2 regions of the Arthrobacter sp. 8AJ genome follow, and region 1 is predicted to be linked to the other one. Evidence: riboswitches for the same ligand, from Rfam matches in the RefSeq annotation. Region 1 holds a riboswitch; the other holds the start of a gene.
The links. Region 1 has a riboswitch for glycine ahead of cycA (D-serine/D-alanine/glycine transporter). Riboswitches for the same ligand answer to the same signal wherever they lie in the genome.
Positions count from the first base shown of each region.

Region 2: another riboswitch for glycine. It lies ahead of gcvP (aminomethyl-transferring glycine dehydrogenase); the one in region 1 lies ahead of cycA (D-serine/D-alanine/glycine transporter).

Region 1 is NZ_LR733289.1:669,132-677,921, forward strand. It holds gene purU (formyltetrahydrofolate deformylase) at 1-510, opposite strand, end outside; gene cycA (D-serine/D-alanine/glycine transporter) at 576-2,087, opposite strand; glycine riboswitch at 2,242-2,339, opposite strand; glycine riboswitch at 2,653-2,752, shown strand; gene gcvP (aminomethyl-transferring glycine dehydrogenase) at 2,905-5,757, shown strand; gene gcvT (glycine cleavage system aminomethyltransferase GcvT) at 5,767-6,879, shown strand; gene gcvH (glycine cleavage system protein GcvH) at 6,927-7,310, shown strand; gene glyA (serine hydroxymethyltransferase) at 7,307-8,638, shown strand.
Region 2 is NZ_LR733289.1:3,325,224-3,346,556, forward strand. It holds gene BACI349Y_RS15405 (ABC transporter substrate-binding protein) at 1-686, opposite strand, end outside; gene BACI349Y_RS15410 (cold-shock protein) at 755-961, opposite strand; gene BACI349Y_RS15415 (LytR C-terminal domain-containing protein) at 1,027-1,668, opposite strand; gene BACI349Y_RS15420 (DUF3263 domain-containing protein) at 1,720-2,049, opposite strand; gene BACI349Y_RS15425 (uracil-DNA glycosylase) at 2,181-2,951, shown strand; gene BACI349Y_RS15430 (siderophore-interacting protein) at 2,965-3,804, shown strand; gene BACI349Y_RS15435 (threonine/serine ThrE exporter family protein) at 3,825-5,312, opposite strand; gene BACI349Y_RS15440 (peptidoglycan bridge formation glycyltransferase FemA/FemB family protein) at 5,347-6,663, opposite strand; gene BACI349Y_RS15445 (lipid II:glycine glycyltransferase FemX) at 6,825-7,958, opposite strand; gene BACI349Y_RS15450 (TspO/MBR family protein) at 8,080-8,625, shown strand; gene BACI349Y_RS15455 (L-serine ammonia-lyase) at 8,675-10,114, opposite strand; gene gcvT (glycine cleavage system aminomethyltransferase GcvT) at 10,455-11,603, opposite strand; gene gcvP (aminomethyl-transferring glycine dehydrogenase) at 11,616-14,462, opposite strand; glycine riboswitch at 14,655-14,752, opposite strand; gene BACI349Y_RS15470 (TetR/AcrR family transcriptional regulator) at 14,844-15,380, opposite strand; gene BACI349Y_RS15475 (MFS transporter) at 15,464-17,020, shown strand; gene BACI349Y_RS15480 (Dps family protein) at 17,103-17,582, opposite strand; gene BACI349Y_RS15485 (APC family permease) at 17,804-19,360, shown strand; gene BACI349Y_RS15490 (AMIN-like domain-containing (lipo)protein) at 19,432-19,983, opposite strand; gene BACI349Y_RS15495 (DUF4193 domain-containing protein) at 20,171-20,473, opposite strand; gene BACI349Y_RS15500 (hypothetical protein) at 20,566-20,769, opposite strand; gene BACI349Y_RS15505 (LacI family DNA-binding transcriptional regulator) at 20,846-21,333, opposite strand, start outside.

The sequences.
Region 1 (8,790 bases):
GGCGTAGTCGTCCACCAGGGCCAGCAGCCGCTCCTCGGCATCGGCCTTGGTTTCCGGCGTCACGGGGATGTGGTGGAACGGAACACCGTGCCACGCCGCAAGCGGTTCCAGGTCCGGATGGTTGGACACCACGGCGGCGATCTCCACGGGCAATTCACCATTGCGGGCGCGGAACAGGAGGTCGTTGAGGCAATGCTCATACTTGGAGACCATCACCAGGATGGGCTGCTTGCGTCCGTGGCGTTCCAGCCGCCAGTCCATCTGCCACTCCTGGGCCACCTGACCGAAACCGGCCCGGAGGCGGCCAAGGTCCAGCTCAACCTGCGAGGTGACGTGGATGCGCATGAAGAACCGCCCGCTCGCCCTGTCGCCGAACTGCTTGATGTCCACGATGTAGCATTCCTGTTCCAGCAGGTATGCCGCCACCGCCTGGACAATGCCAAGGGCATCCGGGCAGTGGAACGTCAGCACGAATTCCCGGCCCGTTTCCGGATCTGCCACTGCCTGCAGCTGCCCGGCTTCAGAAGTCCCAGGTTCGGATGCGCGCAGCCCGGAAGCGCGGAGCTCCTCAGCGATCACCGGTTGACCCGCTCTTCCCCCGCTTCTGCGGCGGCACCCGTACGGACAGCCTTGCCGGCTGCGGCGTCGGTGAAGTCCTGGTCCGCCTGCAGTTCAGCCTGGAACGTAGCGAAACGGGCCTGGTGTGCGGGGCGGCGGCGGAGGACGAACCATGCTGCGCCCAGCAGGATGAACCACACCGGGGTGACCAGCAGGGCCACCAGGGTGTCCGGCTGGGTGGTGAGGGTCCAGATCACGAAGGCGAAGAAGGCGAAGACCACCCAGACCATGGCAACACCGCCGGGCATCTTGAACTTCGATGCTTCATGCAGGTGCGGCCGGCGGCGGCGGAAGGCGATGTAGCTGGCCAGGATGATGGACCAGACAAAGACGAAGCAGACGGCGGAGACGGTGGTGACCATATCAAAGGCCTTGCCCACGTCCTGGCCCGCGTACATGAGGACGACGCCGGACAGCAGCAGCACGCAGGAGAGGAACAGTGCGTTCTGGGGCACCTTGCGCCGGGACAGTTTGCCAAAGACGTCGGGGGCGTCGCCTTCCTGGGCAAGGCCGAAGACCATGCGGGAGGTCGAGTAGATGCCGGAGTTCGCGGAGGACATCGCGGAGCTCAGCACCACGAGGTTGACCACGGTGGCCGCGGCGCCCAGGCCTGCCAGGGAGAACATGGCGATGAAGGGGCTGTGGCCGGCCCTGAACTCGGTCCAGGGGGTGACGGCCATCAGGATGATGAGGGCCCCTACGTAGAAGAGGAGCACGCGGATGGGAATGGAGTTGATGGCCTTGGGCAGGTTCCGCTCCGGGTTCTTGGCCTCGGCCGCCGTGGTGCCCACCAGCTCGATGCCAACGAAGGCGAAGACGGCGATCTGGAAGCCGGCCACGAAGCCCATGAACTCGTTCGGGAAGAATCCGCCATGGCTCCACAGGTTGGTGAAGGTGGCAGGGCCGGCGTCGGACTGGAAACCGGTGAAGATCATGAACAGGCCAACGATGATCAGTGCGGCAATGGCAACGATCTTGATGAGTGCGAACCAGAACTCCGTCTCGCCGAACGCCTTCACCGTGGTGAGGTTCAGAAAAAGCAGGATGGCCACGGTGGCCAGGCCGGGAATCCACAGGGGCACCCCGGGCCACAGTTCACGGGAGTAGCCGGCGATGGCGATGACATCCGCGATGCCGGTGATGACCCAGCAGAACCAGTAGGTCCAGCCCGTAAAGAAGCCGGCCCACGGACCCAGCAGGTCGGCGGCAAAGTCGCTGAAGGACTTGTAGTTGAGGTTGCTGAGCAGCAGTTCACCCATGGCACGCATGACGAAGAACAGCATGAAGCCGATGATCATGTACACGAAGATCACTGAGGGGCCGGCCGCCGATATGGTCTTGCCGGAGCCCATGAACAGGCCGGTGCCGATTGCGCCGCCGATGGCGATCAGTTGGATGTGGCGGTTGCTGAGCTGCCGCTCCAAGTGCGGGGCTCCGCCGCCGGGGGACGTCGGGGAATGGGTCGTCATTGAGGAACTCCATCGTTCGAGCGGCACCCGGGGTGTCGCAAAGATTGGATTTCCTCCCCGCTCTGTCTGGGACCTGAGAGTTTCCACATGCCGGCATGGGCGTGCTTGCACCGTCGGTGAGCCAGGACAGGGCCCGGCTGCTTTCCAGAGTTGCCTCACCGCGGCGGTACGTGGGCCTGAGAGTTTCCTGGGGAGGGTTTGCTCCTACGGCGCCTGCTGAACGTACCGGCAGGGCTCTCCCGCCGCAGGTCAAAAGCGTTTGCTTGGTAAATCAGTGTTCAGTTGTCAGAGGGCATCCATCCCAGGCGCGGTAATGCGCAGAATGGACAGTGGGGCCTCCGGTGATCCCGGCCGGCGAACGGAGCGCCCAGCGTCTTTGGGCCAGTTCCGCTGTCCGGCCGGATCACGGGGTTCAGTGTGGCGTTCGTCACGAACAAAAGTCAAGCCCGGCGTTACGCCATCCACGTAACGCTCTTGAGCTCCAAGTCATGACGGACCGATTTGCTCCCCGCTTCGCTTTGCCTGTAACCTGTGAGCCGAATCACCCACATTTCAATAAGCCTTTCGAGCTGTGGCGGGAGAGTTCTCCCGGCCATCACCGGGCAGGCGCCGTAGGAGCAAATCCTCCCCAGGAATCTCTCAGGCCCATGTACCGTCACGGCGAGGCGACTCTGGAAAGCAGTGCTGCTCCGGCAGCACTCACCGACGGTGCAAGCAGGCCCTGATGGGTTTGCGGAATCTCTCAGGTCCAATACAGAGCGGGGAGGGACCCGATCCATGCCGCGCCACCCGTGGCCGGCCAAACCTGGAGTTCCTCATGACGATTCAATCCCTTCCGTCTGCCTTTGCAGACCGGCATATCGGTGCACGCCGCCAGGCTGACGTGGACACAATGCTCAAGGCCGTTGGCTACGACAGCGTTGATGGACTGGTGGACATCGCCGTTCCCAACTCAATCCGCCAGTCCAAGCCCCTTGCGCTCAAAGACGCGCTGAGCGAGGTTGAGGTCCTTGCGGAGCTGCGCAGGCTCGCCGCCAAGAACAAGACCGCCGTGCAGATGATCGGCCAGGGCTACTACGACACCATTACGCCCGCCGTCATCCGCCGGAATGTCCTGGAGGCCCCGGCCTGGTACACCGCCTACACCCCGTACCAGCCCGAGATTTCCCAGGGCCGGCTCGAGGCACTGCTGAATTTCCAGACCATGGTCCAGGACCTGGTGGGCCTGCCGATCGCCAACGCCTCGCTGCTGGATGAAGCCACGGCCGTGGCCGAGGCCGTGCTGATGATGCGCCGCGCCAACAAGAGCAAGGACGCCCGCGACGGCAAGACCGTCCTGGACGCAGACGTCCTGCCGCAGACCATCGCCATCGTCAAGGGCCGCGCCGAGGCGCTCGGCTTCGAGGTTGAGGTCGCCGACCTGTCCCAGGGACTCCCTGAAGGCGCGATCAACGGGATCGTGCTCCAGCAGCCCGGCGTCTCCGGCCGCGTCTTCAACCACGCCGGCGTCATTGCCGAGGCCAAGGAGCGCGGCGCGCTGGTCACGGTCGCCGCTGACCTGCTGGCATTGACCCTGATCACCCCTCCGGGCGAACAGGGTGCCGACATCGCCGTCGGCTCCACCCAGCGCTTCGGTGTCCCGCTGTTCTTCGGCGGCCCGCACGCCGCCTACATGGCCGTGGCCAAGGGCCTGGAGCGTTCCATGCCGGGCCGCCTGGTGGGCGTATCCAAGGACGACGCCGGCCTCCCGGCGTACCGCCTGGCGCTGCAGACCCGCGAGCAGCACATCCGCCGCGAAAAGGCGACATCCAACATCTGCACCGCGCAGGCCCTGCTGGCCATCGTCTCCTCCTTCTACGCCGTTTACCACGGCCCCGACGGGCTGAAGGCCATCGCCGAGCGCGTCCACAACAACGCCCGCGCCCTCGCCACCACGCTCCAGATCGCAGGCCGGGAACTGGCCGCCGAGGCGTTCTTCGATACGGTCACGGTCTCCGTCCCGGGCAAGGCCGCCAAGGTCATCACCGCTGCTGAAGCACGCGGCATCAACCTGCGCCACATCGACGCCGACACCATCGGCGTGTCCGTGGATGAAACCACGACGCCGGAAATCCTGTCCGCGATCGCCGTCGCCTTTGGAGCCGGCCCGGTAGTGGACGCTGAGGGCTTCGACCTGCCCGCAGAGGTGCTCCGCACCTCCGAGTACATGCAGCACCCGGTGTTCAACACCCACCGGTCCGAAACCCAGCTGCTGCGCTACATCCGCAGGCTGTCGGACCGGGACCTGGCGCTGGACCGCACCATGATCCCGCTGGGCTCGTGCACCATGAAGCTGAACGCCACCGCCGAGATGGAGGCCATCTCCTGGCCGGAGTTCGCCTCCATCCACCCCTTCGCCCCGGACTCCCAGACCGAAGGCTGGCGTGAACTGATCAGCGGCCTGGAAGCCGACCTTGCGGAAATCACCGGCTACGACCAGGTGTCGCTGCAGCCGAACGCCGGTTCCCAGGGCGAGCTCGCCGGCCTGCTGGCCATCCGCGGCTACCACCGCGCCAACGGCGATACCCAGCGCAACGTGTGCCTGATCCCCGCTTCCGCCCACGGCACCAACGCCGCCTCTGCTGTCCTGGCCGGCATGAAGGTCGTCGTCGTTGCCACGGCCGCGGACGGCACGATCGACCACGAGGACCTGTACGCGAAAATCGAGGCGAACAAGGACGTCCTCTCGGCGATCATGATCACCTACCCGTCCACCCACGGCGTGTACGACGCGGACGTGACCGAGATCTGCGAGGCTGTGCACGCTGCCGGTGGCCAGGTCTACGTTGACGGTGCCAACCTGAACGCCCTGGTGGGACTGGCCCAGCCCGGCAAGTTCGGCGGCGACGTCTCCCACCTGAACCTGCACAAGACCTTCTGCATCCCGCACGGCGGCGGCGGACCCGGCGTCGGACCTGTTGCGGCCAAGGCCCATCTGGCGCCGTTCATGCCCGGCGACGCCAACAAGGCAGCGCATGAGGAAGGCCACGGCGTGGCCATCAGCGCCTCGAACTTCGGTTCCGCCGGTGTCCTGCCGATCTCCTGGGCGTACGTGAAGCTCATGGGTGGCGAGGGCCTGACCGAGGCCACCAAGGCAGCCCTGCTCGCAGCGAACTATGTTGCCGTGCGCCTGAACGAGTACTTCCCGGTGCTGTACACCGGTGAAGGCGGGCTCGTGGCGCACGAATGCATCCTGGACCTGCGCGACCTGACCGCCAGGACCGGCGTCACGGCCGAGGATGTGGCCAAGCGCCTCATCGACTTCGGCTTCCACGCCCCGACCCTGGCGTTCCCGGTGGCAGGCACCCTGATGGTGGAGCCCACCGAGTCCGAGGACCTGGCCGAGATCGACCGCTTCATCGAAGCCATGATCACCATCCGCAAGGAAATCGACCAGGTGGCCAACGGGGACTTCTCTGTCCAGGACTCCCCGCTGCGCAACGCACCCCACACAGCGTCCGCCGTCGCGAACTCCGAATGGACCCGCCAGTACAGCCGCGAGCAGGCCGTCTTCCCCGTCCACCACCTCAAGCAGGACAAGTACTTCCCGCCGGTGGGCCGGATCGACGGCGCCGGTGGAGACCGGAACCTGATCTGCTCCTGCCCGCCGCTGTCCGAGTTCGAAAACTAAGGATCCCCCATGACTGAGAACTACACGGCTCTTTACGAAGAGCACAAGAAGCTTGGCGCCTCCTTCACCGACTTTGGTGGCTGGCAGATGCCGCTCAAATACAGCTCCGAACTGGCCGAGCACCACGCCGTCCGCAACGCTGCCGGCCTGTTCGACCTCTCCCACATGGGCGAAGTGTGGGTCACCGGACCGCAGGCCGGCGCCTTCCTGGACTACGCCCTGGTGGGCAAACTGTCCGCCATCGCGGACGGCAAGGCCAAGTACTCGCTGATCTGCAATGAAGACGGCGGCATCATCGACGACCTCATCACGTACCGTTTCGGCGATGAGAAGTACCTGGTGGTTCCCAACGCCGGCAACGCCCCCACCGTGGCGGCCGCACTCGCCGAACGCGCTGCCGCCTTCGACGTGACGGTGGAGGACGCTTCGGCGGCAACCTCGCTCGTCGCAGTCCAGGGACCCAAGGCCGAGGCCATCCTGCTCAAGCTCTCGGACGAGTCCCAGCACGCCTTGGTCACCGACCTGAAGTACTACGCGTTCAACGAAGTCACCGTGGCCGGCCACGATGTCATCCTGGCCCGCACCGGCTACACCGGTGAAGACGGCTTTGAACTCTTCCTCCCGAACGAAGGCGCCGCTTCCCTGTGGGAGTCCGTGGCCCAGGCCGGAGAAGAGTTCGGCATTGTCCCCTGCGGCCTCGCATCCCGCGATTCGCTTCGCCTTGAAGCGGGCATGCCGCTGTACGGCAACGAGCTCTCGCTGGAGCGTTCGCCGTTCGACGCCGGCCTTGGCCCCGTAGTTGCCCTCAAGTCCAAGGAAGGCGACTTCGTGGGACGGGCCGCACTCGAGGCAGCCAAGGAAGCCGGCCCCAAGCGCAAACTCGTTGGCCTGAAAGGGCACGGCCGCCGTGCCGGCCGTGGCGGCTACCCCGTCCTGAAAGACGGAAACGTGGTGGGCGAGGTGACCTCGGGCCAGCCGAGCCCCACCCTTGGCTACCCCGTGGCACTGGCCTACGTCGACGTCGAGCACGCTGAGCTGGGCACCGCACTGGACGTGGACCTGCGCGGCAAGGCCGAGCCCTTCGAAGTCGTCGCACTGCCCTTTTACAAGCGTCAGAAATAGCACCGGCGCTCCCGGATTTTTGAACCCCAAACTTAAGGAAACACACCATGGCTAAAGTTGCCGCTGAACTGAAGTACTCCGCCGAACACGAATGGATCGCCGCCGACGGCTCCGGCCCGTCCGTGGTGGGCGTGTCCGCCGTTGCCGCCGAGGCACTGGGCGACATCGTCTACGTGGACCTGCCCGAGGTTGGCGCCACGGTGACCGCAGGCGAGACCTGTGGCGAGATCGAGTCCACCAAGTCCGTCTCCGACCTGTACTCCCCCGTGACGGGCCAGGTCACGGAAGTCAACGACGAAGTCGTCAGCGACCCCGCCGTGATCAACAACGACCCCTACGGCGCCGGCTGGCTCTTCAAGGTCACCGTCACCGAAGAGGGCCCGCTGCTGTCCGCACAGGAATACGCCGAAGCAAACGGCGGCGAACTGTGAGCGGCGCTTCATCCGCCGCGGGCACCGTGGCCTTTGAACAGGTGGTCTCCCCCAGCCTGAACGCAGACCTCGCTGCCCTGGACCCCGAGATTGCAGCAAAGATCGACGACGAACTGGGCCGCCAGCGCGACGGCCTGGAAATGATCGCTTCCGAGAACCACACAGCCGCAGCGGTCATGCAGGCGCAGGGCTCGGTGCTGACCAATAAGTACGCCGAGGGCTACCCGGGCAAGCGGTACTACGGTGGCTGCGAGCACGTGGACGTCATCGAGCAGCTGGCCATCGACCGGGTCAAGGCCCTGTTCGGCGCCGGGTTCGCCAACGTCCAGCCGCACTCCGGCGCCCAGGCCAACGCCTCGGTGATGCACGCGCTCATCAAGCCCGGCGACACCATCATGGGACTGAACCTGGCCCACGGCGGCCACCTGACCCACGGCATGCGGATCAACTTCTCCGGCAAGCTCTACAACGTGGTCCCGTACCAGGTCCGCGAAGACACCCACACCATCGACATGGCAGAGGTGGAGCGGCTGGCCCAGGAGCACAAGCCGCAGCTCATCGTGGCCGGCTGGTCAGCCTACGCGCGCCAGCTGGACTTCGCCGAGTTCCGCCGCATCGCCGATTCCGTGGGCGCCTACCTCATGGTGGACATGGCACACTTCGCCGGGCTGGTGGCCGCCGGCCTGCACCCCTCGCCGGTCCCGCACGCCCACGTGGTCACCTCCACCACGCACAAGACCCTCGCCGGCCCGCGCGGCGGCATCATCCTCTCCAACGACCCCGACGTCGCGAAAAAGATCAACTCCGCCGTCTTCCCGGGCCAGCAGGGCGGGCCGCTGGAGCACGTCATCGCCGGCAAGGCCGTGGCTTTCAAGATCGCGGCGTCCGAGGAATTTAGGGAGCGGCAGGAGCGCGTCCTGGCCGGCGCCCGTATCCTGGCCGAGCGCCTGGTCCAGCCGGACGTCACCGCCAGGGGCATCAGCGTGGTGTCCGGCGGCACCGACGTGCACCTGGTCCTGGTGGACCTGCGCAACTGCGAACTCGATGGCCAGCAGGGAGAAGACCGACTGGCTGCAATCGACATCACCGTCAACCGCAACGCGGTCCCCTTCGACCCGCGTCCGCCAATGGTCACGTCCGGCCTGCGCATCGGCACCCCGGCCCTGGCCACCCGTGGCTTCGGCGAGGACGCCTTCCGCGAGGTTGCGGACATCATCGCCGAGGCATTGATTGCCGACGCCGGCGCGGACCTTTCCGGGCTGCGTCACCGCGTCGAGGCACTCGCCGCAGCCCACCCGCTCTACCCGGGCGTGGCACCACTGTCCTGATCTCCGGTTGCTACCGGGACCGGCGGACCGGACATTTTCACGCCTGCGTTGGGCCCACGCCGTCAGGGTTCCCTGGCCGACCTTGCGAGGCTAGGGAGACGGTGGGGAGCAGGCTTTCGAAAAGTCCGGCTCCGCCGGCCCCTCGTGCGCAT
Region 2 (21,333 bases), 2.7 Mb from region 1:
TCCAGCCCGGCCAGGGCGTCCTGCGCGCCCTCGCGGGCAATCAGGACGACGGCGTCAGGCTTGGCCTTTGCGGTGGAGCGCGCGGTTTCGGCGGCGGCACCGTCCTTGAAGCCGGCCCCGGGCAGGACCGTGAGTCCGGACTTTGTCGCAGCGTCCGTGACGGCAGCGGAGAGGTCCTTGCCGTAGGAGCCTTCCTGGTACAGCACACTGATGGTGGCGGCCCCGGAGTCCTTGGCGAGTTTGGCCAACACGGGGCCCTGGGCGACGTCGGCTGCGGCGGTGCGGAAATAGTAGCCTCCGCTGGCGAGCCCTGACAGGCCTGCAGCTGTGTTGGCCGGCGAGATGACCGGTATGCGCGCGTGGGACAGAACGTCCACCGCGGCGGCCGCATGGCTGGAATCGGTGGGTCCGATCACCACATCCGCTTTGGCGGCGGCGAGGTCCTTCGCTTGCTTTCCCGTGTCCTGGTCCGGGTGCACCGGGAGGAGCTCCACCGGCCGGCCTTTGTGTCCACCGGCGGCGTTGATGTCCTGGATGGCGAGCTTGGCGGCAGCCAGCTGGGGCGCGTTAAGGAAGGCATTGTCACCGGCATTGTCCAGGATCATCCCCACCCGCAGCACGCCGTCGCCGGAGGCCTCCGCCGTTTCCACCCTGGCGTTGCCGCCGGTACCGGCGCATGCTGTCATCGAAAGAACTGCTGCCGCGGACAGGGCGAGGGCCGCCCGGATGCGGCCATCTCGCCGCAGAGCAGGCATCACTGGGCCGGCCGGACGTTTTCCGCCTGCGGACCCTTTTCGCCCTCGCCCACATCGAGCTGCACCCGCTGCCCCTCGGCCAGGGCACGGTACCCCTCCCCCTGGATTGCGGACCAGTGGACAAAAATGTCATCACCGGAGCCGTCAACGGTGATGAAGCCGTAGCCCTTTTCAGCGTTGAACCATTTCACGGTTCCCAGTGCCATGATGAACAACTCTTTCCGTTTGGGGCCAGGTGGAGACCGGACCGGCGTTACTGGACGGCGTGCGGCTACCGGTAACCCGGGCCCAGGACCACAACGAGCGGCGACTGGAATTCGGTACTGTCCACCACGGTGGGGATGTTCAGCAGACCGGCAAGCGCCTGGGCGCTGGCCAGGTGCTGGGGGCCCGCGTAGAAAATCACGGAGGACTTTTGCGGGGCTCCGGACCAGTTACCAACCTGGCCGAGCCGCCAACCGTCACCCTGGACGGTTCCGCCTACCCGGCTGGCCAGCCCCGCCGTACCGGCGGCGTTGTAGATGGCAACGGCCTGGGTCCTGTCGACGACGGCCTGCTGGCTGGCAGGGGCCGTGGACTCCGGAGAGAGGGCGGCGTCCTGGGTTGGCTCGGAAGAAGCGGAGGGCACCGTGGAAGCCACGGGCGCGGAAGCGGAAGGCGTGGCCGAAGGGGCTGTGCCGGTGCCGGCCAGCGGAGCTGACTCCACGCTGGCCGAGGCCTGGCTGGCGGTGGTGTTGAAGCCAAGTTTGGGAAGGATCAGGAAGGACACCAACCCTATGGCCAAGGCCGCCACTCCCATCGCCAGGATGGGCCACAGCCGCACGCGGGACGGGGCCGAGGCCGTCCGGTGGACACCTTGTCGCGACGCAGCCTCCGGGACTTTGTCGAATTCATCGCGGGCGTATCTGGTCATGGTGGAAGGACATCCTTGTTGATTGCGGCTGTTGTCCCGGCCTGGGGCGTCTTAAGCGTCGGATCCCAGGCGCCGGGCAGTACGTGCACGGTGGCGCGACGTACGTAGTCTACGCAATCTCTTGACCAGCATGGGATCGTGGGCGAGCGCATCCTCGCGGTCGATCAATGCGTTCAGGAGCTGGTAGTAATGGGTGGCGGAGAGGTCAAACAGGTCACGGATGGCCTGCTCCTTGGCTCCCGCGTACTTCCACCACTGCCGTTCCAGCGCCAGCATCTGTTGTTCACGCTCGGACAGGGAGGACTCACGAAGGGTGAAATCCGCCAGGAGGGAGTTCCCTGGATCCTGCTCCGGCAGGTGTTCCCGGGCCGGTTCCGCCACGGCGCACTCCTTCGCTGGTAGGGGTCAATGTCTTACCCCTATGCTAGCCGCCGAATAACAAGGGTGTCATTTACGCCCGCCCGGCTGGATGTTCCCGGCCGGCCCTGCTCCGTCCCTGCAACAATGGAACGATGGTTGAATCGGATGCCCTCTTCGAGCTGCAGCAGGACCCTGCGGACGCCGCCGGCTTCGCCGATCTGGCGCAGCTGCCACTGGCAGAGCTGATGGCTCCGGACTGGGCCTCGGCGCTGCAAGGCGTCGAAGCCCAGCTCCGGAAGGTCCTGGCGTTCCTCGCAGACGAAGAGGCGGCCGGGCACCAGCTCCTGCCGCCGCCGTCGAACGTCCTGCGCGCCTTCCGCCAGCCCTTCGCGGACGTGAAGGTCCTCATCGTGGGGCAGGACCCCTACCCCACGCCGGGACACGCCGTCGGCCTGTCGTTTTCGGTTGACCCGCACGTCCGGCCCCTCCCCCGCAGCCTGGTCAACATTTACCGGGAGCTGGAGTCGGACTTGGGTATTCCCCCGCGCGTTCATGGGGATTTGTCCGCGTGGACGGAGCAGGGGGTGCTGCTCCTGAACCGGGTGCTCACCGTCCGGGCCGGCGCGGCGGGCTCCCACCGGGGCAAGGGCTGGGAGGAAATTACGACGGCGGCAGTCACCGCACTGGCCGCCCGCAAGTCCCCGGACGGGTCAGGGATGCCGCTGGTGGCGGTGTTGTGGGGCAAGGAGGCTGAGGGCGTCCGGCCGCTCCTGGGCGGGGCTCCCGCGGTCACCAGCCCGCACCCCAGTCCGCTGTCCGCGTCCCGCGGGTTCTTTGGTTCCAGGCCGTTCAGCCGCGTAAACCAGCTGCTCCGGGAACAGGGTGCGCGGGACGTAACCTGGGAACTCCCGCCGCTGCCCTAGCTAGGCTTGCCTTATGAGCACTGTCCCCGCCGCCACCAGCGCAACCAAGAAGAGCCGTCCGCAGGTCAACCTCACCGTGCTGCGGAAGGAACAGCTCTCCCCGCACATGGTCCGGATCGTGGCCGGCGGAGAGGGCTTCGGTGATTTCGTCAACAACGGGTTCGTTGACCGTTACGTGAAGATCGTCTTTCCACAGCCCGGCGTGGAGTACCCCTCCCCGCTGGATCTCTGGACGGTGCGGGAAACCATGCCGCGTGAGCAGTGGCCGTTCACCCGCACCTATACGCTGCGCTGGGTGGATCCCGGGGCCCGGGAGCTGGCCATCGACTTTGTGGTCCACGGCGATGAAGGGTTCGCCGGTCCGTGGGCGGCCAACGCCCAGCCGGGTGAGCCGTTGATCTTTACCGGCCCGGGCGGCGCGTACAATCCCAACCCCGGGGCCGACTGGTACCTCTTTGCCGGTGACGAGGCGGCCCTGCCCGCCATCGCCGCCTGCATCGAGTCACTGCCGGCAGGGGCAACCGGGCTGGCCTTCCTGGAGGTCGGATCCGAGGCGGACATCCAGCCGATTGCCGCCCCGGCAGGACTGCACATCACCTGGCTGCCCCGCAACGGCGCTCCGGCGGGTTCCAGCGACCTGCTGGTGAACGCAGTGGCGGACGCGGAATGGCCCGATGGCACGGTGGATGTCTTTGCGCACGGCGAACGCGGCTACATGAAAGCCCTGCGCGAGGTCCTGTTCAAGCAGCGCGGACTGGAGCGCCGGCAGGTGTCCCTCTCCGGGTACTGGGCGCAGGGCCGGGTAGAGGACGACTTCCAGGCCGAGAAGAAGCTTCCGGTCGGCCAGATCTAGCCTGGACAGGCGGCCGTGGCCTAGCGGCGGCGGGCCCGGCGCCGCTCGTTGCTTGCCAGGCTGCGGGTCAGTGGACGGGCCAGCACGTCGCCCAGCACAATCCCGCCCGCCGTGCCCAGCACAATGGCGCCGGCGCTGAGCATCCCGCCGGCACCGGCCAGGACTTCAGACTCCTCAACGGTGAGCACATACATGGACCGGAAAATCGTGAGGCCCGGCAGCAGGATGAGTGCCGCGGGGACTGCCACCACCAGCTGCGGTGCGCCCATGCGCAGGGCTACCACCCGTGCCAGCAGGCCAATGACGACGGCGGCCATGGCAGGTGCAAACCGGTCCCCGATGCCCAGCTGGCCGCAGCCGAGCAGCACCAGGTAGCCGGCCACGCCCACGGCTGCCGTGGGCAGCAGGAGCTTCCACGTGGTCTGTTCCGTGATGCCGATGGCCATGACAGCGGCGGCCACGAAGAGGATCAGGACCCACAGATCGTAGGCGGGCGGGAAGGTCTGCGTGACGTCGATGCGCTGCAGCCCGGTCAACTCCCCCACCACGAAGGCCACAGCGATTCCCGCCACGATGGCGCCGAAGGTCAGCAGGGTGGACAGGAACCGGCCCGCCGCGGTCACGGGGAAGCCGTTGATGGCGTCCTGCACGGAGGACACCAGGCGCCCGGTGGGCAGGAGGAGCAGGATGCCGCCCACCACCACGATGGACGGCGACGTGGTGAGCCCCAGCTGCCAGAGCAGCAGCGCCAGCATGGTGACCACGAAAGAGCAGCTCGCGGTGATGAAGAAGTCAGGAACCCGCCAGCGTCCCAGCTGCCGGGCCAGCAGGCTGATGCCGATATTGGCCACGAACGCGATCACCGACGACACCGGCCCGCCGCCCAGCACCCCCACGAACACCGCGGCGAAAATGCCGAACGCCACGGTGACCATCCACCGCGGGTAGGGCTTGGGGCTGGTGATGGCCTCGTTGAGCCTGCGGATTGCTTCGTCACGGCCCACACCCCCGGCCACGATGTCGGTGACCAGCTGGTGCACCTTGGCCAGCCCGGCGTAGTTGTTGGTCCAGGACCGCACCACGCGCAGCAGGGCGATGGGGGTCTGGTCCTTGGGCGCGTAGTTGATGCCCACGGACTGGTTGGTGATGTCCACTTCGATGTTCTTCAGCCCCAGGGCCGCAGTGACCGCGATGATGCTGGTTTCGACTTCCAGGGCGCCCGCGCCGTAGCGGAACATGGTCTCAGCCAAGTGCAGGGCGAAGTCCAGGGTTTTGCGCGCGGACGTATCCACGCCGCCCACCTGGATGGTGGGGTTGGCGTACGGGCTGCCCGCCAGCCGGTCCACGATGCTCAGCGGAGCCGTGGGAGGATTCTCGCCCTGCACCAGGCGGCGCAGCATCCTCTTGGCGGCGGCGTCCTGCCGAAGCTGTGCAGGGGTCAGCGGTTCAGTCTTGGGCAGGCCATCAGTCTTCGGCCTGGACCCTGGCCGTTCGGGCCGGTTGGTCATGCCCGTTTCCTCCCTGTGCGCGGTTGATGGACTCTCAGGATGCGCGCTTCAGCGGCAGTTTACCCAGCAGTGTGCGGGCGGCAGCGGCAGCGGACCTGGCCAGCCGGTTGGCGTGGAAGACGGCGGGGCGGACCGGGAGGACGAAGTCCCCCACCAGCTGGACCACTTCCCCGCCGAATCCCTTCTTGAATTCGTAGCCGCCGTGGCCTTCCTCGTCCTGCCCGGAGATGCCGAACGTGCCGTAGAAGTTGTACCGCGGGTAGCCCTTCTCCAGGGCGTGCAGCATCATTCCCCAGTAAAGGGAGGTTGCGCCGTTGAAGTAGATGTAGTCCTGGACGGTGCCGCCGATCACGCACACCACCTCGTCGCCGTAGCAGACGAAGTGGATGGCCGCGACGGTGGCCGTTCCCACGGAGTCGGGGAAGCGTTCGATGTCCTTCAGGCTCCGCTCGTAGCTGTCCACCAGGTCCTGGACCACTTTGAGCCGGTTGGCCTTCTTCTTGCTGCCGGTCTCCTCCACCTCGCGGCGGAGGTCCGCCGCTGTGGCCGACTCCGCGGCCAGCCGTTCGGTGATGGATTTGCGGTAGGCCGGGATGTCGATCTTGGCCATCATCAGCTTGGTGAACTCTGTGGAGGTGGTGCGGAGCAGGTTCTCGTAGTAGGCGCGTTCGCGGTACACGAACCCTTTTTCGTCGCCTGCCCGGCTCAGGGCGCCGTAGAAATCGTCGAGGGTTTCCAGGGTGGCCTGTTCGAGGAAGACGCCGTTCTTTTCCGCCTTGCGGATGGCTTTGCGGGTGCGGTAGCTGGTGCCCATGATCAGTTCTTCGGCGTCCTGGATCCCCACCAGGTTCTTGATGAACATCCAGTTGACGTTGATGAAGTTCATGTCCAGGCCCTGGTGCTGGAATCCGAGCTGTTCCAGGTCCGCCACCAGCGGCCTGTTGTCTTCGACGTCCGGGTGTTCGGCGCCATCAGCGTCGCGTGCGATGTACCTGATGTTCGGCGAGATCCGCAGTTCAGCCGCCTTGCGCTCAGCGGCATGGTTGCGGAGAAGCCCGACGACGGCGCGCACCAGGTCCCGGTCCGAGTAGTCCATGAGGGGGCCCTTGGCACACTCGCAGACGGTGTAGCCCAGGCGGGTGGTGGTGTAGTTGAGCTTTCCTGCGGCCACGAGTTCGCCGTCGCGACGGACCCCGAAGAGTTCCACCTGCTGGCCCCGGGCACGCTGGAAGCGGGCGAAGTCGTTGGACTGCAGGAAGCTGTTCTGCGGGTGCTTCAGGGCGAAGGCCTCGAATTCGGCGTCGCTGAGGTTGGCGTATTCAAGCCCGGTCGCGGCGGAAACTGGATTCAAGGGGTGACCTTCTTCTGGACTCTTCGCGGCCTGTGGGCACGCACTGGGTGGAGGGTGTTCAGGGTGGAGGGTGTTCAGGGCGGACGGCGTTCGGGCCGGCCGGGTTCCCGCAGCGTACGGGCCGCGCGGGGCGCTCAGGAGAGGGCCCTGGCGGCAGCGGGTCAGTAGAACTGCTGCCCGGTTCGTGCGGTCTCGATCCGGCGGAACACTTTCTCTCCACCGTTGACCCAGAGCCGGTGCCGGAGCGGGGACAGGATGTAGTCGTGGCAGCCCACAAAGTCGGTGACCGTCTTGGTGAAGCTGGTCTTGAACATGCCCATTCCGTACAGGTTGTGGGTCTTGTCCTTGATGCGGGCAGCCGGCGGGGTGCCGCAGAAGTCGTATTCCGTGCAGCCAAGTTCCTGCATCCGCCGGATGGCCGTCCACTGCACCAGGTGCGAGTCCCCGTACTGCTTGCGGTTCTGGGTGGAACCGCCGTCTTTGTACGTTGCCTTGCCCCCGTAGTTGATGACGAAGGCACCAACACTGGGTTTTCCGTCCTCGTAGGCGAAGAAAAAGTTGCCCTGGCCGCGGTTGCAGAACTCGTCCCAGAACCGCTCGTAGTACTCATAGCTGCGCAGGGGCATGGAACCCTTTGCGTTGACCGTGTTGGCCATCAGGTCGTACAGGGCCCGGTAGGTTTCCGGTCCCTGTTCCTGCCGGACCACCTGGCAGCCCTCGCGCTCTGCGCGCCGGATTGCGTTCCTGGCCCGGGAAGAGATGGCCTTAAAGACTTCCTCTTCCGTGCCGGAGATATCCAGCAGGGCGGTGGAATCGTTGGACTGGATGTTGGGGGCTTTGGCCAGGTGGGCTGCTGCCAGTTCCCGCTGCGCTTCGTCTGAGTCGATGATGTCCGGTTCCACTTTGATGGTGAACACCTTCAGCTTGCTGCTGCGGACCAGCTGCGCGCACGCTGCGAGGGCAGCGCCCAGGTCTGCTGCCCCTGCCAGGTCGGGGCCCTTGATGAGGTACCAGAGCCGTCCCAGGACGGGGAAGCTTTTCTCCAGCACCAGGTTATAGCTGGCGTTCCCGCCGCCTTCCAGCACCAGGAACCGGACTTTCCAGCCGCTTCCGTTCTTGACCGATGCGTAGGCGGCGGACTGCAGCATGTTGCCGCCGTTCGGGTTGGCCGTGACGTGCTTGTCCCAGTTTTCAATTTCCTCGGCTGTGGCAAAACGTGCGGTGAATTCTCGCAAGGGGGCCGTGTCCAATCGGGTTTGTGCGCGGTTTCGGTACTTCTGGATGCGTGCGGACATGCAGCCTCAAGTCTAAAGCCTCAGGCGCTCCCGGCTTTTCTCCGGCATGCCCGGGACGGCGGCCGTCCGGGTGTGGAGCGTCACCTTGACGGAGCTCAGGATGTTCAACAAGGGTTGGGGTATGAGGCCGGATGGGGAACAGAGCACCGCTCCCGCGGGCAGCGGCGGGAAGCCGTACAGTGCCGGGGTGCAGGCCGCCGCGCTTGCCGGCTTCCTGTTGGCGTCCTTGGTGGTGGCGGCGCTGGGCGGTTTGGCATCGGCGGCCAATGTCACTGGCTGGTATGCAGCCGCGGACAAGGCCCCCTGGTCCCCGCCCAATGGCGTGTTCGGTCCGGTGTGGACCATCCTTTATGCGGCAATGGCCCTCGCTGCATGGCTGGTTTGGCGTAAACGCACCGCTGGGACACGGCAGGCCATGGTGGTTTACGCCATCCAGCTGGCCCTCAATCTCACCTGGACCCCGGTCTTTTTCGCCCTTTACCCGGCTCTTGGCACGGCGGCCCTGTGGCTGGGCCTGGCCATCATTGTGGCCCTGGTCGCCGCGGTAACGGTGACGGTGCTGCATTTCGGTCCGATCAGCCGGACGGCAGGGCTGCTCCTGCTCCCCTACATCTCATGGCTGGTGTTCGCTGCCAGCCTCAATTGGTGGGCGGCAACTCACAATTAGGCGCACGGGCACCGCCCGTCCCGCCATTCGGTCAGGTGTCAGCGGGGTGTCAGCATTCGACGACGTTGACGGCGAGGCCGCCCATGGCGGTTTCCTTGTATTTGTCGCTCATGTCCTTGCCGGTTTCGCGCATGGTGATGATGACTTCGTCGAGGGAGACGCGGTGGGTGCCGTCGCCCCAGAGCGCCATTTTCGCGGCGTTGATGGCTTTCGCGGCGGCGATCGCGTTCCGTTCGATGCAGGGGACCTGGACCAGCCCGCCGATCGGGTCACAGGTCAGGCCGAGGTTGTGTTCCATCGCGATCTCGGCGGCGTTCTCCACCTGGGCCGGGGTGCCGCCCATGACCTCGGCCAGGCCCGCGGCGGCCATCGAGGACGCGGACCCGACCTCGCCCTGGCAGCCCACCTCGGCCCCGGAGATCGAGGCCTGTTCCTTGTAGAGCACCCCGACCGCGCCGGCGGCGAGCAGGAACCGCACCACCACATCGTCCCGGTCGGCCTGGGTGGCCTGGTCCATGCCCGGGGCGAAGTGCAGGGCGTAGAACAGCACCGCCGGGATGATCCCGGCCGCCCCGTTCGTGGGGGCGGTGACCACCCTCCCGCCGGAGGCGTTTTCCTCGTTCACGGCCAGCGCCACCAAGTTAACCCACTCCTGCCAATACCTCGGGTCGTAGTGGTCCTGCCCGTCCTGACCGTCATTGTCGGTGTCTTCGGGGCGGGCGGTTTCCTTCTTCAACCGCTCGTACCAGTCCGGGGCGCGGCGGCGGACCTTCAACCCGCCCGGCAGCACCCCCTCACGCTTGAGCGAGGTGGCCACGCAGTTCTCCATCACCGACCAGATATGCCCCAGCCCGGCCCGGATCTCCTCCTCGGACCGGGAGGCCTTCTCGTTCACGAACATCACGTCCGCGATGCCCAGCCCGGTCACCGCGCAGTGCTCCAGCAGCTCCGCCGCGGTCCGGAACGGCAGCGGCAACTCCTCTTTGGACGCGTCCAGTTCCTGCTGCGCGGCGTCCTCTTCACCCTCGCGGACGATGAACCCGCCACCGACCGAGAAGAACGTCGCCGCATGCACCACGGAACCCTCAGCGTCGGTGACGGTGAACGTCATCCCGTTCGTGTGCCGCGGCAGCACCGTCAACGGCCGCAACACCATGTCGCCCACCCCGTAGGGCAGCGCAACCGCACCGGCCAGGTTCAGGATCCCGGTCTCCGCGATCGAAGCCAGCCGCTCCTCCACCTCTTCGGGCAGGATCAGTTCCGGATGGAACCCCTCCAACCCCAACAGGATCGCGGTCATCGTCCCATGCCCGTGCCCCGTCGCCGCCAACGACCCATACAAATCCACCCGCAGCGACGCCACGTCCGCCAGCTTCCCCGAGGCCTTCAACTCCTCAGCAAACACAGCAGCAGCCCGCATCGGCCCCACAGTATGAGAAGACGAAGGGCCAATACCGATCGAAAAGAGGTCAAAGACACCAACAGCCATGTGCGTGGTTCCTAACTAATACAAGTGGTCGGGATGGAGCGGGCAGGACATCCTCTGCGTGCTCGGTCGCGAAGACGCCCGCTGAGCGGACGTGACGCTCCCTTAGACGCACGCTGCCGGATGCCCCACCCACTCCGCGGGCACGTCACCAAGGCGACGCAGCAAGCAGGTAACGTCGTGCCCACGAGCGCCGGCGGAGCCGGACTTTTCGAAAGCGTGCTCCCCACCGTCTCCCTAGCCTCGCAAGCTCGGCCAGGGAACCCTGACGGCGTGGGCCCAACGCAGGCGTGAAAATGTCCGGTCCGCCGTCGCGAAGGTGACCACGGGGTGGAACAAGGGACTACTCGGCGCGGCGGTAGAAGGGGAGGTCGACGACTTCGAAGGGTTCTGCCTTGCCGCGGAGATCGATGTCCAGGGCTGTGCCGGGTGCCGAGTACTCGACGTCGACGTAGGCCATGGCGATCGGGTAGCCGAGGGTGGGCGAGGGCTGGCCGGAGGTGACTTCCCCGACCGTAGCGCCGTCCTTGAGCACGGGGTAGTGCGCACGTCCGGCGCGGCGGCCCTTCCCTTTGAGCCCCACGAGGCGGCGGCCGGAGGTGGTGCCGGCACCGGCTTCCTTCTTTGCTGCCAGCGCAGCCTTGCCAACAAAGTCGCCTTCCTTGGAGAGCGCGACGACGGGGCCGAGGCCTGCAGCGAACGGGTCACCCTGCAGGGACAGTTCGTTGCCGTACAGCGGCATCCCCGCCTCCAGTCGAAGCGAGTCGCGGGAGGCAAGGCCGGCCGGGGTCAGCTCCCCGTCGTCGGCGATGGCGACCAATGCCTGCCACAGTGCCGGGGCGTCTGCGTTGTCCACGAAGATCTCGAACCCGTCCTCACCGGTGTACCCGGTACGCGCGAGCAGGAGTTCCTTGCCGGCGCCGCCCACCAGGAACGGAACCTCCACGGCGGCGTAGTACTTCAGCTCCGTCACCAGGGAGTGCTGTGCGGCCGGGACCAGGCGAAGCAGGAGTTCCTGGGCCTTGGGGCCCTGCACTGCGATCAGCGATGTCCGGGCCGAGGCGTCCTCCACCTGCACGTCGAACCCTGCGGCCCGTTCGTGCAGGGCCGCCGCCACCACCGCGGCGTTGCCCGCATTGGGCACCACCAGGAAGACGTCCGTGCCGTCTCCAGCGGCGGGACGGCGGTAGGTGATGAGGTCGTCGATGATGCCGCCGTCCTCGTTGCAGATCAGCGAGTACTTGGCCTTGCCCACGGCCATGGAGGAGATCTTTCCCACCAGGGCGTAGTCCAGGAACGCGGCGGCCTGCGGCCCGGTGACCCAGACTTCGCCCATGTGGGAGAGGTCGAACAGGCCGGCGGTGCTGCGGACGGCGTGGTGTTCAGCCAGTTCGGAGCTGTACTTCAATGGCATCTGCCAGCCGCCGAAGTCGGTGAAGGAGGCGCCAAGCTTTTTATGTTCGTCGTAAAGGGCGGTGTATTTCTCGGTCACGGTGCCGGTCCTTTAGTTTTCGAACTCTTCGAGCGGCGGGCAGGAGCAGATGAGGTTCCGGTCTCCGGCGGCGCCGTCGATCCGGCCCACCGGCGGGAAGTACTTGTCCTGCTTGTGGTGGGCAGGGAACGCCGCCTGCTCGCGCGGGTAGGCACGGTCCCAGTCCGAGCTGACGACGGCGGCTGCCGTGTGGGGTGCGCGGCGCAGGGGTGAGTCCGCTACGGCAAAGTCGCCGTTGGCCACCTGGTCGATTTCCTTGCGGATGGTGATCATGGCTTCGATAAAGCGGTCGATCTCGGCCAGGTCCTCGGACTCGGTGGGCTCTACCATCAGGGTGCCGGCCACCGGGAAGGCCAGGGTGGGGGCGTGGAAGCCGAAGTCGATGAGGCGCTTGGCCACATCCTCGGCCGTGACACCGGTCTTGGCAGTGAGGTCGCGCAGGTCCAGGATGCATTCGTGCGCTACGAGGCCGCCTTCACCGGTGTACAGCACCGGGAAGTACTCGTTCAGCCGGGCTGCGACGTAATTGGCAGCGAGCAGCGCGGACTTGGTGGCCTCGGTGAGCCCTTCCCCGCCCATGAGCTTCACGTACGCCCAGGAGATCGGCAGGACGCCGGCCGATCCGAAGCGGGAAGCCGAGATCGCGACCCCGTGGCCTTCCTCATGCGCTGCCTTGTTGGCGTCGCCGGGCATGAACGGCGCCAGGTGGGCCTTGGCCGCAACAGGTCCGACGCCGGGTCCACCGCCGCCGTGGGGGATGCAGAAGGTCTTGTGCAGGTTCAGGTGGGAGACGTCGCCGCCGAACTTGCCGGGCTGGGCCAGTCCCACCAGGGCGTTCAGGTTGGCGCCGTCGATGTAGACCTGGCCGCCCGCCGCGTGCACGGCGTCGCAGACCTCACGGACGTCCCCGTCATAGACGCCGTGGGTGGACGGGTACGTGATCATGATGCAGGACAGGACGTCCTTGTTCGCTTCGATCTTGGCCGTCAGGTCATCGTGGTTGATGGTGCCGTCAGCGGCCGTGGCAACGACGACGACCTTCATGCCGGCCAGGACGGCAGAGGCGGCATTGGTGCCGTGGGCGGAGGCGGGGATCAGGCAGACGTTGCGCTGCTCTTCGCCGCGGGAGTGGTGGTAGCCGCGGATGGCCAGCAGGCCGGCGAGCTCGCCCTGGGAACCGGCATTGGGCTGGATGGACACCTGGTCGTACCCGGTGATCGCGGTCAGGTCCGCCTCCAGGTCGGCAATCAGTTCACGCCAGCCTTCGGTCTGGGAGTCCGGGGCAAAGGGGTGGATGGAGGCGAATTCCGGCCAGGAGATGGCTTCCATCTCGGCGGTGGCGTTCAGCTTCATGGTGCACGAGCCCAGCGGGATCATGGTGCGGTCCAGCGCCAGGTCCCGGTCCGACAGCTTCCGGATGTAGCGCAGCAGCTGGGTTTCGGACCGGTGCGTGTTGAACACCGGGTGCTGCAGGTAGTCGGAGGAACGTCCGACGGCGGCCTCCAGTCCGAAGCCTTCAGCCGCGGCAACGGAGGCCCCAAAGACGTCCGCGACGTCGGCGACGATGGCCGCCGTCGTGGTTTCATCGAGCGAGATGCCCACGGTATCGGCGTCGATGGAACGCAGGTTGATGCCGCGCGCTTCGGCATCGGCGACAAGCGCGGCAGCGCGTCCGGGGACGCGGACGGTAAGGGTGTCGAAGAAGCTCGTGTGCAGCACCTCCACACCGGCAGCCGCCAGCGAGGCCGCCAGCACCCGGGCGTGGCCGTGCGTCGTTTCCGCAATCGCCTTCAGCCCGTCGGGGCCGTGGTAGACGGCGTACATCGAGGAAACGATGGCCAGCAGGGCCTGCGCCGTGCAGATGTTGGACGTGGCCTTTTCACGGCGGATGTGCTGCTCGCGGGTCTGCAGCGCCAGGCGGTACGCGGGAACCCCTGCGTCGTCCTTTGACACACCCACCAGGCGGCCGGGCAGCGACCGCTCCAGGCCCTTGCGGACCGCCATGTATGCGGCGTGCGGGCCGCCGAAGAACAACGGCACCCCGAAGCGCTGCGTGGAGCCGACGGCGATGTCGGCGCCCTGCTCGCCCGGAGGAGTGATCAGGGTCAGTGCAAGCAGGTCAGCGGCCACGGTGACCAGTGCGCCGCGCTCCTTCGCCGCCGCAATAGTGGCGGACTGGTCCCAGACCCGCCCGGAGGCACCGGGCTGCTGGAGCACGATGCCGTTGATGTCGCCGTCGGGCAGGCCGTTGGACAGGTCGGCGACCTCAACCTCGAAGCCGAGCGCCTCGGCGCGGCCCTTGACGATGGCGATGGTCTGCGGCAGCACGTCGATGTCCAGGACAGTCTTGCCGTCCGCTGCAGGCTTGGTCTTGTTGGAGCGGCGCATCAGCAGCACGGCCTCGGCCACGGCGGTGGCTTCATCCAGCAGCGAGGCGTTGGCGATCGGCAGGCCCACCAGGTCCTGGACCATGGTCTGGAAATTCAGCAGTGCCTCGAGCCGGCCCTGGGAAATCTCGGGCTGGTACGGGGTGTAGGCGGTGTACCAGGCCGGGGCCTCGAGGATGTTCCGCCGGATGACAGCAGGGGTGATGGTGTCGTAGTAGCCCTGGCCGATCAGTTGCACGGCCGTCTTGTTCTTGGCGGCGAGCCTGCGCAGTTCCGCAAGGACTTCAACTTCGCTGAGGGCATCCTGCAGGCGGAGGGCTGTTTCCTGGCGGATGACTTTGGGTACGGCGGTGTCCACCAGGGAATCGACCGTGCCGTAACCAACGGCTTTGAGCATGGCGTCGACGTCGTCCTGGCGGCGTGCGCCAATGTGGCGGTCTACGAAGGTGGTGGAGGCTGGGGTAACCGACACGAAGGAACTCCATTTATTCAGGCGGCGCAGGGTACGCCACAGCTATTCGGGTCCCTCCCCGCTCTGTATTGGACCTGAGAGTTTCCGCGTTGCCTGGCTGGGCAGGACCCGCTTGCACCGTCGGTGAGCACAACAGCCGTTTCGCTTCCCCCAAGGGAGGCCGGACAACTGCCTGCTGCTTTCCAGAGGTGCCTCGCCGCGGCGGTACAGGGGCCTGCGAGATTCCTGGGGAGGATTTGCTCCTACGGCGCCTGCCTGTACTTCCGGCAGAACTCTCCCGCCGCAGATCAAAGGCTATTCATTTGTTGATGATGACGGCCGGTGACAGCCCTCACAACTCTCCATTGTCCTACGCCACAAGCCCTCCCGGCAAATGGAAAGCTACCTGCGGAGCCGTTCCAAAGCAGCCAGGAGTTCCTCCACATCGGCGGCCGCTCCGCCTTCCGGCGCAGGGCCCACGGAAAGCATGGCATTGAAGTACAACCCGTCACCCATATACAGGACAGCCTTGGCCAGGCCGTGCCCCACATCTGCTGCGATCTCGTCCAGCCACCGCTGCTGGATGGCGGCGAACCGGCGGCGGGTCTCTTCATGTGCCACCTCGGCAAGCCGCGTGGCAGCCACGATGACCCGGTCAAGCGGAGTATCCGCCCAGACGGAGGAGCGGATGAAATACGCGGCAGCACCTTCGCTGGCGGAAGCCATCGCGTCGGCGTCCTGCCTGGCCAGGCCTTCCAGGCGGTCAAGCAGCACGGAGATGAGCGCTTCCTTGTTGGGAAAGTGATAGAGGAGGCCGCCTTTGGACACCCCGGCCTTCCGGGCTACGGCGTCGAGGGTTGCAGCGCGCTCCCCCACGTCGATCAGCAGGGACTCGAAGGCGTCAAGGACCGCATCACGGGCTACAGGCTTTCGGGGCATGCCTTCCATCATGCCCTCCACCGGCAGGGAAGAAGGAATGGCTGCGTTTTCAAACTGTACCGTCCAGACGGTACAGTTATTGCATGACGACTTCCATCAGCCCGGCCCCCACCCAACGGGACAGCACCGCCGCGCGGCCTCCGTGGCGGGATTGGCTTGCGCTGGGGCTGCTGATGTTTCCCGTGCTGCTGGTGGCAGTGGACAACACTGCCCTGACGTTTGCCCTGCCCGCCATCGCACGCGCCCTGGAACCGACCGGCCTGCAGCTGCTGTGGATCGTGGACTCCTATCCGCTGGTCCTGGCCGGCCTGCTGGTGTCAATGGGAAGCCTCGGCGACCGGATTGGGCGGCGGCGACTGCTGGTCATCGGCAGCCTGGGCTTCGCCGGACTGTCCGCCGCCACGGCCTTCGCACCCACCCCGGAGTGGCTGATCGCCGGCCGCGCGGCGCTCGGGTTCTTCGGCGCCATGCTGATGCCGTCCACCCTGTCGCTGATCCGCAATATATTCCCGGAACCCAACCGCCGGCGGCTTGCAGTGGCCATCTGGGCGGCCGGATTCTCCGGCGGCGCCGCCCTGGGCCCCATCCTTGGTGGATGGCTGGTGGAGCACTTCTGGTGGGGCGCCGTTTTCCTGGTGGCCGTGCCCCTCATGCTGCCCCTGCTGGCGCTGGGGCCGGCCTTCATTCCGGAATCAAAGGATCCCGCGCCGGGCATGGTGGATATCCCAAGCGTCCTGCTCTCCATGCTGGTCATGGTGCCCGTGGTGTACGGCATCAAGTCAGTAGCCACCGAAGGCCCGGGCACGGCCGGGCTGGGCAGCATCGCCTTTGGTGTGGCCATGGGGATCGTGTTCGTGCGCCGCCAGCAACGCCTGGAATACCCCCTGCTGGACATGTCGCTGTTCCGGAACAGGGTGTTCAGCATGGCCATCAGCGCCAACATCCTGGCCCTGTTTTCCTTCAACGGATTCATCCTTTTCCTTGCCCAGCACCTCCAACTCCTGGAGGGGATGACGCCGTCCGCGGCGGGCATTGCCATGCTTCCAGCCCTGGCAGCCACAGTGGCGGCAGGCCTGGTGGTAGTCCCGCTGGTCCGGAAGGTCCGCCCCGGGTACGTAGTCGCCGCGGGCCTGTCCTTCAGCGCCGTCGGCTACAGCATGGTGGCCTTCGGAAAGCACGACGGCGGGCCTTCCCTGCTGCTGGCAGCACTGCTGGTCCTGGCGCTGGGCGTCGGCACGGCGGAAACCATCTCGAACGACCTCATCCTCGGCTCGGCCCCGCCGGCGAAATCAGGTGCTGCGGCGGCGATTTCCGAGACGGGCTACGAGGTGGGCTCGCTGCTGGGGACTGCAGTGCTGGGCTCCATCCTGACCGCGTCCTACCAGCAGAACCTCCGGCTGCCGGCAGGGCTGGAGGCCATGCTGCCCGGAGCCTCACTGCACAACGCCGGGGAAACGCTGGCCGGCGCGGTGGAGGCGGCCGGCCTGCTGCCGGAATCAGTCGCGGGGGCAGTCCGGGATGCCGCGGCCGCCGCGTTCGATTCCGGCGTGCACATCACGGCCGCAATTGGGCTGGCACTGATGGCGACGGCGGCAGTGCTCGCCGCCGTCGTGCTTCGGAAAGTTCCCAAAGCGGCCTAGCAGTACAACGGCAGTGCTGTCCGGGGCAAAAAGCGTCCTGCGCCGGGGCAACCCCGGCGCAGGACGCCCTGACGGATGTCCGCTACTTGGAGTCGGGGGCCGTGACCTTGGCGGTGGGCTTCATCTTCTCGGCCTGCACCATCCAGGCGAACTGCTCCAGCCTGGCGATGAACTCGTGCAGGAGGTCCGCGGAGGTGGGGTCTTCCTCATCCACTTCGTCATGGACCTTGCGCATGGTGCCAACGGCAGCTTCCATGGCGGCGACAATCCGCTCAATGGCATCCCCGGTGCTGATGAGCCCGTCAGGGAACTGGGCCAGGCTGGTGGTCCCGGCCACGGTGGAGCTGCGGCCGTCCGGAAGCGCGTGCAGGGCACGCATGCGCTCGGCGGTGTCGTCGGCGAACTGGCGGGCGGCGTCGACGATCTCATCGAGCTGCAGGTGGAGGTCGCGGAAGTTGGTGCCCACGATGTTCCAGTGCGCCTGCTTGCCCTGGATGTGGAGCTCGATCAGGTCCGCCAGGACGGCCTGCAGGTTGTTGGTCAGTGTCGGTGAAGCTTTCATGCGTCCTCCTCAATTGGTCCAGTACGGCAGACGCTACCAGCCGTGGGCGGCGCGGCGGCAGGGCCAAAGACAATTTCTCAGTGAGCTTACTAATTTCGAAAACCAGTCATAAACGAATGTGATTCATATTGCGTCTTGCATCACACGCCCGCCACCCCCATACTAAATGAACGCCATTCATATAGTGACCTCCGTCTCACAGCCTTCCAGAAAGTGGTGCCATGACAGAGACAATCCGCACCAGTACTGCCAAACCCGGTCCGCACGCCCACGCCCCCTCCGCGGACGGCGTCAGTGCCAAAGGACTCAAGGGCGGCCAGCTCGGGCTCCTGGCCGTCGTCGTGCTGGGCATTTCAACCATCGCCCCCGCCTACACCCTCACCAGCGCACTGGGACCCACCGTCAATGAAGCCGGCCTCCAGCTGCCCGTCATCTTCCTCATCGGGTTCATCCCCATGATCCTGGTCTCGCTGGCCTACCGGGAACTCAACGCCGACTCTCCGGACAGCGGCACCACCTTCACCTGGGTCACCAAGGCCTTTGGCCCGTGGGTGGGCTGGATGGGCGGCTGGGGCCTGCTGGCAGCAAACATCATCGTGCTGTCCAACCTGGCGGGCGTCGCCGTCGACTTCTTCTACCTCTTCCTGTCACAGCTCACCGGCTCCCCCGAACTGGCGGACCTGGCGGACAACAAAGCCCTGAACGTCATTACCTGCTTCGTCTTCGTGGCGCTGGCCGTCTGGGTCAGCTACCGCGGCCTGCACACCACCAAGCTGGTGCAGTACAGCCTGGTGGGCTTCCAGTTGCTGGTGCTGGGCCTGTTCGTCGTGATGGCCTTTGCCAACTGGTCCACCTCGGAAACGGCCATCCCGTTCAGCTGGGAGTGGTTCGATGTCACCAGGATCGAGACGTTCGGTCAGATTGCCGCCGGCATCTCCCTGTCGATCTTCGTGTACTGGGGCTGGGACGTCTGCCTCACCGTGAACGAGGAAACGGCCAACGGCAAGAAGACCGCCGGCGTGGCAGGCACCCTGACCGCCGTCATCGTCCTGGCCATCTACCTGCTGGTCAGCATCGCCACCATGATGTTTGCCGGCGTCGGTGATACCGGCAACGGCCTGAACAACGCTGAAAACCACGAAAACATCTTCACCGCACTGGCCTCCCCCATCATGGGCCCGTTCGCCATCCTGATGTCCCTCGCCGTGCTCTCCAGCTCCGCTGCGTCCCTGCAGTCAACCTTCATGTCGCCGTCGCGCAGCCTGCTGGCCATGGCCCACTACGGCGCACTGCCGGAACCCTTCAGCAGAATGAGCAGGAAGTTCGCCACGCCGGGCTTCGCCACCATCGCCGCCGGCGTGATGTCAGCGGGGTTCTACGCAGTGATGCACGTGGTCAGCGAGAACGTCCTGAACGACACCATCCTGGCCCTGGGCCTCATGATCTGCTTCTACTACGGCCTCACCGCCCTGGCCTGCACCTGGTACTTCCGCCACAGCCTGTTCAACAGCGTGCGCCACTTCGTGCTGCGGCTGGTATGCCCGGTGGTGGGCGGCGTGGGCCTGTTCGTGGTGTTTGTCCAGACCGCCGTGGACAGCCTGGCACCGGAGTTCGGCAGCGGTTCCGAGGTGTTCGGCGTGGGCCTGGTGTTCATCCTGGGCGTCGGCATCCTGGCCCTGGGCGCCGTGGCCATGCTGGTCATGTCCCGCACTCACCCGGGCTTCTTCCGCGGCGAAACCCTTAAGCAGGACACCCCTGCGCTCGTCGTTCCGGAATAGCCGCCAGCCCAGAAAGGTGCCGTGCCCCCGCCAGGGGCACGGCACCTTTTGTGTTGACGACGCCGGATGGCTCACCAGTAGTGCGCCACGTCGACCACCAGGCGTGAGCCGGAGCCCGGGCCGTCGAGGGTGAACACCCGGAACGGCAGCCGGGCACGGACGCCGAGCCCGATGGTGGTCTGGCCCTCGAAGCTTCCGGCCCAAACCACCTGGCGGAAGGTCTGGTAGCCCGAAACGTTGGAGAGCTCAGCCTTGTCGGCAGGGGTGTAGGTGGGCTGGCCGTTGTTGTCATAGGCCGGCGCCTTGACGACGACCTGCAGCCGGGCGCCGCCCCGCGTTGGCACCACTGCTCCCGAGCCGTCCTGGATGATCTGGGGGACGTAGCGGACCGTGTAGCCGGGGGCCGGCGCGCCGCTTAGGTCAACCACCAGCCGGTCAAAGCAATAGTGCTGCCCGGTCCGGACATTGGTCACGGGTGCGCCGCCCATGGCGCCGTCCGACTTCATCAGCGAACCCCACGTGAGTCCGCAGTACGACGTGGTTGCCGAGGCGGCGCCCGGAACCACCAGGCCCAGGCCTGCAGCCAGCAGGACGGCTGCGAGCCAGATGAAGAACTTTTTCATTGCAGTGCCATCCAAAATGAGAGCCATTGGATGCTTCCAGCGTAGGAGCGTTCGAGGGCGGAAACGAGGGGTCATTTTGGTAACGACGGCAGCACCGGGCCAAGCAGCCGGACCAAAGCAGCACAGGACAAAGAAGCGCCGGCCACCTCGTGTGAGGTGGCCGGCGCCGGGAAACCAGGATGGAGATTTAGCCTTCGCAGTCGCGGCAGTACTTCAGGCCGTCCTTTTCGCGGGCAACCTGCGACCGGTGGCGGACCAGGAAGCACGACGAGCAGGTGAACTCGTCAGACTGCTCGGGAACCACAATGACGGTCAGTTCCTCGTTGGACAGGTCGGCGCCGGGCAGGTCGATACCTTCAGCGGTGTCGTTCTCGTCGACATCGATAACCGCGGTCTGCGCGTTGCCGCTCCGTGATGCCTGGAGGGCCTCGAGAGAGTCGGCCGGCGACTCTTCTTCCTGCTTGCGTGGAGCATCGTAATCGGTAGCCATAGCATGTTCACTTTCGTTGCTGCGCAGCGCCATTTCAGGCACCTCAGTGAAGCAGTTTAGGGCATTATCCCGCTACCGGCGCAATAGTGTGCTTAACCAGACATTGGGCCGGTTTCTGCCGTTGTTCCTGCGTGCACCGAGCGGGCGTGGCCGGCTCCGATGGACACCCCGCTCAAGGCCGGCAGCCAGCCCCACCGGGTGGCGTCAGCCATGGCGCCGGCGGCGTCCGTTTCGGAGTCGAAAGTGAGGGTGTCCAGCAGCCAGCCGCGGAGCCGGACGAACAGGGTAGGCGTCATGCCTGAAACCTACGCAGCTATTGTTGTGGCCACGTTTCGCCGCCGTCTCCTCCGGATTAATTCCGCGGCCCCGGCGTTACCGCACCGGCGGGGCCGTGCTGCTGCGCAGGATGAGCTCGGGCTCCACAACAAGGGTCCGCGGGCCGCCCGTGCCATCGAACGCAGTGAGCATCATGTCCATGCACCGCCGGCCCAGTTCTTCAAAGTCCTGCCGGACCACCGTCAGCGGGGGACTGAAATAGCCGGCTTCGGGCTGGTCGTCGAAGCCCACCACGGATACGTCCCCGGGCACCTTGATGCCTGCCTCATTCAGGGCACGCAGGACCCCGAGGGCCATCTGGTCGTTGCCGACGAAGAGAGCCGTGGCCCTGCGGCCGGCTGCCAGCCGCCTGCCGATCCCGTATCCGCTGCCCGCGCTCCAGTCGCCCTCGATGATCAGGTCTGCCTCGAGCCCGGCGGAGACCAGGGCTCCCCGCCAGCCCTCGGCGCGGGCTACGGCGTCGATCCAGTCCTGTGGCCCCGCGACGTGTCCGATCCGGACGTGCCCCTGCCCGATGAGGTGTT